3 regions of the Gardnerella nova genome follow, and region 1 is predicted to be linked to each of the others. Evidence: riboswitches for the same ligand, from Rfam matches in the RefSeq annotation. Region 1 holds a riboswitch; each other region holds the start of a gene.
The links. A riboswitch is a leader RNA that binds a small molecule or an ion and turns the genes downstream of it on or off. The one in region 1 is predicted to bind thiamine pyrophosphate.
Positions count from the first base shown of each region.

Region 2: another riboswitch for thiamine pyrophosphate. It lies ahead of thiM (hydroxyethylthiazole kinase); the one in region 1 lies ahead of thiO (glycine oxidase ThiO).
Region 3: another riboswitch for thiamine pyrophosphate. It lies ahead of thiC (phosphomethylpyrimidine synthase ThiC); the one in region 1 lies ahead of thiO (glycine oxidase ThiO).

Region 1 covers NZ_CP058369.1:1,296,405-1,298,673, reverse strand. The annotation lists gene HXT56_RS05090 (peptidase) at 1-559, shown strand, start outside; TPP riboswitch at 937-1,041, shown strand; gene thiO (glycine oxidase ThiO) at 1,033-2,103, shown strand; gene thiS (sulfur carrier protein ThiS) at 2,170-2,269, shown strand, end outside.
Region 2 covers NZ_CP058369.1:1,093,722-1,095,990, reverse strand. The annotation lists gene thiM (hydroxyethylthiazole kinase) at 1-1,437, opposite strand, end outside; TPP riboswitch at 1,427-1,536, opposite strand; gene HXT56_RS04440 (hypothetical protein) at 1,847-2,026, opposite strand; gene HXT56_RS04435 (hypothetical protein) at 2,170-2,269, shown strand, end outside.
Region 3 covers NZ_CP058369.1:776,224-778,492, reverse strand. The annotation lists gene thiC (phosphomethylpyrimidine synthase ThiC) at 1-1,315, opposite strand, end outside; TPP riboswitch at 1,313-1,415, opposite strand; gene HXT56_RS03240 (methionine ABC transporter permease) at 1,475-2,155, opposite strand; gene HXT56_RS03235 (methionine ABC transporter ATP-binding protein) at 2,157-2,269, opposite strand, start outside.

The sequences.
Region 1 (2,269 bases):
CGATTTTGACTTCGACGGCCTTGGTGATTTGGGTGACTTTGGCGACGATAGTGACGCGAACGAAAATGGCTACGGCAATTATAACGGTGGCGGCAATTATAGTGGCGGCAGCTATAGCGGCGTCTATAATAACGGTTCTGCTAATGGGTTCGGAACAAGCACCGTTGGAAGAGTAGAAACCGTTGACAAATCTGCTCTGAAGGTTGAAGTAGATAATTCCGTGAGCACTATCGGCAACGGCGAAAATGCATACACGCATTCGTATGTCACTGTTGCTAATACGCCGGAAGCCAAGAACTACCAGAACGCGCTCGACCACGCTAAGCAGGTGCTTTCTGACCCTAACGCCACACAAGCTCAGGTTGACGAAGCACTTAACGCTTTGCGAAACGCAAAGGATGCTCTGTCAAAGCGGCTTGCTGGCAACGAAGGAAAGTCTAACGGTGGCAAGATTGCGGATACCGGTGCAAACATCTCGGCATTCGCAGGTCTTGCTGCGACCCTTGCTGGATTAGGTATTGCAGGTTTCGTAGTGCGACGTCGCAAGAATCGCAAATAAGCGTTAGTTACTTTATGTAATTAACATTGCAGCCAACGTGCTGGTGTGAACTTTCTCCCATGAGTTCACGCCGGCACGTTTTTTATTAGTGTAATTAGTGTGGTAGGTAATTAAACGTAATTAATACGAAATTAAACAAATAAAGCCCTATTTTTTATGATAATTAGCGCCTGTTCTTCATAAAAGTGTTAAAATTTTGCATTAGTTGCGATGTGAAAAGTCAGCAATGTCGTTTCCATTTTGCAGCTGCGTGATATAAATTTACAAAATTAAATTCGCGAAAATTGCTGGCTATTTTCAAAGCAAGTATGCATACGTGCGTGAAAGTGCTGTAAAAGGCCGCAATATTTTGCTGTAAGTGCATAGTTTGAAACACAAACTATGCTCCCGGGAGCTTGTTCTATACAGGCTGAGAGGGCGGAAGCCGACCGGAAACCTGATGCGGGTAATGCCGCCGTAGGGAAGGAGTATATATGCGAAATATTCGTATTATTGGTGCAGGTATTATCGGTTTAGCAACAGCGTGGAGACTTACGGAAGCTGGCGTAAAAGTCAGTATTATTGATCCGGATCCAGTTTCGGGTGCTTCTCACCATGCTGCCGGCATGTTGGCGCCTACCGCAGAAATGCAATATCAGCAAGAAGCGTTGTATCCACTTATGTTCGAGTCTGCAACCATGTATAAGGAATTGGTTGATTCGGTTGCAAAGTACACCGATAAGCCAACCGGCTACTTAGAGTGCGGCTCTTACGTAATTGGCGGCGACGCTGCAGATAACGAGCACGTAAACGAGTTGCTAAACTTGCAGCATCGTTACGGCCGTAGAGCTGAGCATATTTCTGTTAGTAAGCTTCGTGAAATTGAGCCTGCTCTTTCGCCAACTATTGCTGGCGCTGTAAGCGTGCCGGACGACCATCAAATCAATCCTCGTCTTTTCACTGCAGCTATGATTGATGCACTTGAAAAGCGCGGTGTTGTTATTGAGCGTCGCGCTTCGACTCCAGATGATTTAGGACCGGACACAGTTTTGGCATCCGGCTTGGGTGCTAAGGATATGCTTCCGCAGCTTAAGCTTCGCGCTGTGTGGGGCGATATGATTCGCATGACTATTCCAGAGCCTCTGCGCCCAATTTTGAGCTCTGTGGTTCGTGGTTTTGTGCATGACCGTCCAGTTTATTTGGTCCCTCGCGCTAAGGAAACAGGCGAGCTTGTGCTCGGCGCTACTTCTCGCGAAGACGACCGCGATATTCCAAAGGTTGGCGGCGTGCTCGACTTGCTTCGCGATGCTGCAAGCGTGCTTCCTGGCATTCAGGAATGCTCGATTACTGAGGTTACCGCTGGCGGCCGCCCTGGAACTCCAGACGATTTGCCGTTCATTGGTATTGATCCTAAGACGCATACTACGATTTCCACTGGCTACTTCCGTCACGGTATTTTGCTCACCGCTTTGGGTTCTTCTTTGACTACAAAGCTTGTGCTTGAGCAAGAGTTGACTGAGAAGGAAAAGGGCTTCTTGGAAAGCTGCGATCCTGCTCGCTTCTAGTTACGCAAGTTTCTAGTAAACGTTTCTAGTAACGCAATTTTAATAGACGTTAATAAAGGTTGAATTATGCAAATCGTCGTCAATGGTGAAACTATTGAAGTTCAAGATGGGCTAACTGTTTCTGAGCTTATTGCTCAGCGTTACGGTTCTGACGCTGGTCCTGGCA
Region 2 (2,269 bases), 200 kb from region 1:
GCCAATTGCCAACGTTTTCACGCCCATCGTGTGCGCAACTTTCGCAACCTCATTCACGCCCTCAACTCCCAGTGGCGGCACATCGTGCGCTTTCGTATGCGTTTCAAAAGCAGCGCCAATACCAATCACATCCGGCAGAGGTACGTCACTTTCCTTGCACTCGCGGTACGCTTTCTCCATCAAATCCGGGCGCGCGCACGAAAGCCCCACCATCCACTCAGCCGGCATCGCCTTTCGCGCCTCAACAAACGGCGTATCCTTCTGCCCAATATGCAAGTTAAAACCAAGCCGAGCCGCGCAATCAACATGATCGTCAATAAACACGGGCACATCGCCGTGTCCGGAATCAATAAGCGCGTGACGCAACTTCTTAGCCTTAGCCGCAATCTCAGCGTCGTCGGAATACTTGTCGCGCAACTGCACAACCGTAACGCCGCCCTCAATCGACTCCACGGCCACTTCTTCTTCCGGACGATTTCCCATGCGCGGATCCGTAACCAAGTACAGCGTCCAATCCACAGGTTCCACAGTAAACTCAATATTAGTAAGCTCAAGCATGTCGTCTACGCTCAGCGTTGAAAGCGCGTCCATCCACAGCGTGCGGAATGTGCCGGGAGCCGTGGTTTGGCGGGCGGCCCAAGTTCCAGCGGCGGCGGCGTGCACGTGCGCAGCAACAGTTGCGGCGAGCGGGCGCTCCGGGTTTGCTCCAACGTACGCTGCAACCAACGCTCCCAAAGCGCAACCGGTTCCAACGACTTTAGTCATAGCTGCGTGGCCGCCTGTTACGCGAGCCAAGCAGCCGTGACCGTAAATCGCATCCTTTTCGCCGGAAACTGCCACTACTGAGCCGTACTTTTTAGCCAATTCGCGCGCGGCCTGAAGCGCGTCGTTCACGCTATCGTGTGAATCAACGCCCTTGCCGTTGCTTTCCTTGCCGGCGAGCGCCATGATTTCGGAAGCGTTCGCGCGAATTACGGTAGGGTGGTGCTTAACGATTTCGTGGATAAAGCGCGTGCGTGGGGCGAGCGCCGGCACGCCAATGCCAACCGGGTCAAGCACCCATGGGGTATCGGCTTTTTCGCAGCCTTCAACGGCGGCGCGCATGTATTCGGAAGTTTCCGGCTGGTGGAATGTGCCGACGTTGATGAGCACGCCGGTGGCGATTTGGGTGAGTTCGCGCGCTTCTTCCGGGTCGGTGACCATAATCGGTGAGGCTCCTGCGGCGAGCAGCGCGTTGGCGGTGATGTCTTGCACGATTACGTTCGTGATGCAGTGGGTGAGTGGCTGCGTTGCGCGCACGCGTTCGACGCATTGGCGCACGTCGGCAAGGAACATGCGGCGGCGGGCGCGCGCGGAGAAGCAGGTGTCGACTTTGGTTGCGTTGGTTGCGTTTGCTTCGTTGCAGTTATTGGTTTCTGGGGCGTTATCTTTTGTCATAATGTTTCCCTTCGCTAGCACTATCTAGATCAGGTTCTGCGGATGTAATCTCAGCGCCGTCCGCGATTTTGCGGCGATTGCGCACTCCGAACCATCCTTCGACTATATCTTTTGTTCGTGACTTACTTTCTTCTGCGCTGCGATTTAGCGTGCGTTAGTTTCTTTACAACGCTGTATAGGGACTGTCGCTTTTTGGGGAGATTTCGTTAGTTTCTTTACAACGTTGTATAGTGACTGTCACTTTTTAGGGAGATTTCGTTAGTTTCTTTACAACGTTGTAAAGGGACTGTCGTTTTTTGGCGAGATTCCGTTATTTTCTGTACAGCGCTGTAAAGGGACTGTCGCTTTTATGGAACATTTGCCGGAGAATTCCCGGCGTTTGCGCGACGACCTGCCTGAGCGCTGCGATTTAGCGCGCGAAGGCAACTCGGAGCGGAAACTCGCTTAAGTTGGAAGTCCGGGGGACTTCCAACGCGAGTTTCGTAGCGAGCGCGTCGCAATCCGCGCGAGCGTTTTGGTCAATTTTTGGAACATTTGCGGGAGTTTTTTCTCCGGCAAATGTTGCTGGATTTGCGTAATTATGGAACATTTGCGGGAGATTTCCCGGCGTTTGAACGTATCTACAAAAAGTGCGCCGCATTTTTGCAATTTCTTCTACAGATTTTCCCTTTCCGATGTGTAAGTATGAGTATGGTAAAAAATAAGTGATTAAAGTTACGAAAGCGAGATAACATGACGAACGATTCCGCGCTAAAGCAACAAACCCCACTCACCAATCACGAATATGCCTCGCGCACTGCAATCCGCGCAATTGCAATAGTCGCGTCCGTTT
Region 3 (2,269 bases), 520 kb from region 1:
CGCGAGTAGCAACATATTGCATTTCTGGAGTTACGATTCCGTGGCGAGCGTACCACATTTGCGTAATCGGATGATCCGCACCCTTCATTGGCTTATGCGTGCGACCACGCCATTCCTTAGAAGCCTTACCGCGCTTAATAGCGCGCTTGCCATCGTCTTGGAGATTACGCCTGCGTCCTTCATACTCTACAACATCACCGCGGTCGCGAATCCAATCGAGACGAAGTGGAGCTAAACCTTCTTTAGGATCGCACTTTGGACCTTCCGTATTGTAGTCCTTAAAAGGCGGGTTAGGTCCCACGCCTGGAGTATCCGAAAGCTTAATTTCCGTGTACGGAACCTCCAAATCGTAGGAACCGTACTCGTATTCAAAATGAACAGGAGTTGTTTTGCGAATATGCGCCTTGTCTCGCTGAGTGCAACCGCGAGCCGCAATATCAACACGTTGTTGCTTAGCTAATTTTGCTGCATCTTTTGCTTCTTTAGCGTTAATAAACGTCGGCTTCTTTTCTTCAGATGGTTTTGAAGACTTTTCTTCTGTATTTTCCGCTACGATTACGCGTTTAGCGTAACCATGTTTTACTTCACCCCGTACAGCTTTCCAACGTTCAACAAATTCACGCATAGTGGATTCTGGTGTTTCTGAAGCATAAAGCGGCTCGGAAACGAAGAAGCCCGCAGCTTTAGTTCCTGCGATCATAGACACATCGTCAAGTTGCGTTTTGCCACCAACCAAAACCGGAAAATCACTCGCAGAGCAAATCGTATTAATTTTTGCTTCGTCAAGCGTAGTATGATTTGCTTCCAATTCGTAGGAGGCAGTAGTATTTTCGCATCCTTCTTCAGGATTGTGCATGGCAGTTACGCAAATATAATCAATGCAACCATCCGGAAGCTCATTAATAACTTTGACTAAACTTTCGGTTTCAACAGACAAGCCAATAATAGCGTCCTCTCCAAGCAAAGCACGTGCTTCTCGAGGTTCCATATCGCTTTGGGCAAGGTGAATGCCGTCAACTTTGATACTTTGATTTCTAGCTTGCCAAGCAACGTCAACTCGCTCGTCAATAACAAACGTTACGGAATCGCACTTATTGTTATCTTCAATAATTTGAGCGATATCGCGAGCAATAGTTGTAATTTCCTTAGCGTTTTCATTGTTGCAATGCAGGCGAACAAGTGTCGCTCCAGCGCGTAAAGCGTCGTCAACAATATCTGTAAGTGGTCGATTATTACAAGCTTGTGGGTCTGCAATAAAGCAGGCGTTTATATTGAATTGGTCACGCATCGAGGCATACGGATAATTCGAGGTCATATGAGAATCATTGCTCCCTACGTTGTATTAACTAACAGGTTCTAAGGGTCAGGTTTTCGCCTATCTCAGCCTTCTTACGAAAGCTCCCCTGCAAAAAATGAATCGTTGGCTAGTTTACACGATTATATGACCTTAACAAGTTACGGTATGTTGTGAAATTCAGCGCTCGTGGTGATTAATGTAGCTGGAAATAAAATCTCCCAAACTTTGCACGATTTGCACGAGAATAATGCAGAGTACCACGGCCACAGCCATTACATCGTACTGGTAACGCTGGTAGCCGTAACGAATAGCAATATCGCCAAGACCGCCTGCGCCTACGGTTCCAGCCATTGCGGAGAAACCAAAAAGCGTAATAAAGGTAAGAGCAGCTCCACGAATAAGCGAAGGTAACGCTTCCCACAACAATACTTTGCGCACAATCTGCAATTTACTAGCGCCAAAGCTTTGTGCGGCCTCAATTAAGCTTCCGTCAACTTCTGCCAACGACTGTTCGACAATACGAGCAACGAATGGGGCAGCGGTAACAACCAGCGGCACAATAGCACCCGGAACACCAAGGGAAGTGCCAACAATCAGGCGAGTGAACGGAATTAAAGCTACGAGCAAAATAATAAATGGTATCGAACGCACAATATTAACTATCCAACCAAGAACAGCATTCAACGGCGCATTTGGGCAAATACCTTTCTTGCCGGAAGTAATCAGCAACACGCCAATAGGAAGGCCAATAACGTATGCCAACACTGTTGCGATTGAAGTCATAACTAAAGTATCGAGCACGCCTTCAACCAGCAAATCACCGTATTCGCTCGTAAATTGTGTAACAGCTTCCAACATATTATTTCACCTCATTCGTAAGCGTATGAGCAGCAGCAGGCTTTTTACGATGATTTTCTTGCTTTTCGTCTGCAATAAGCGTGCGCAAAATATCACTTTGTGGATTCGCAAATA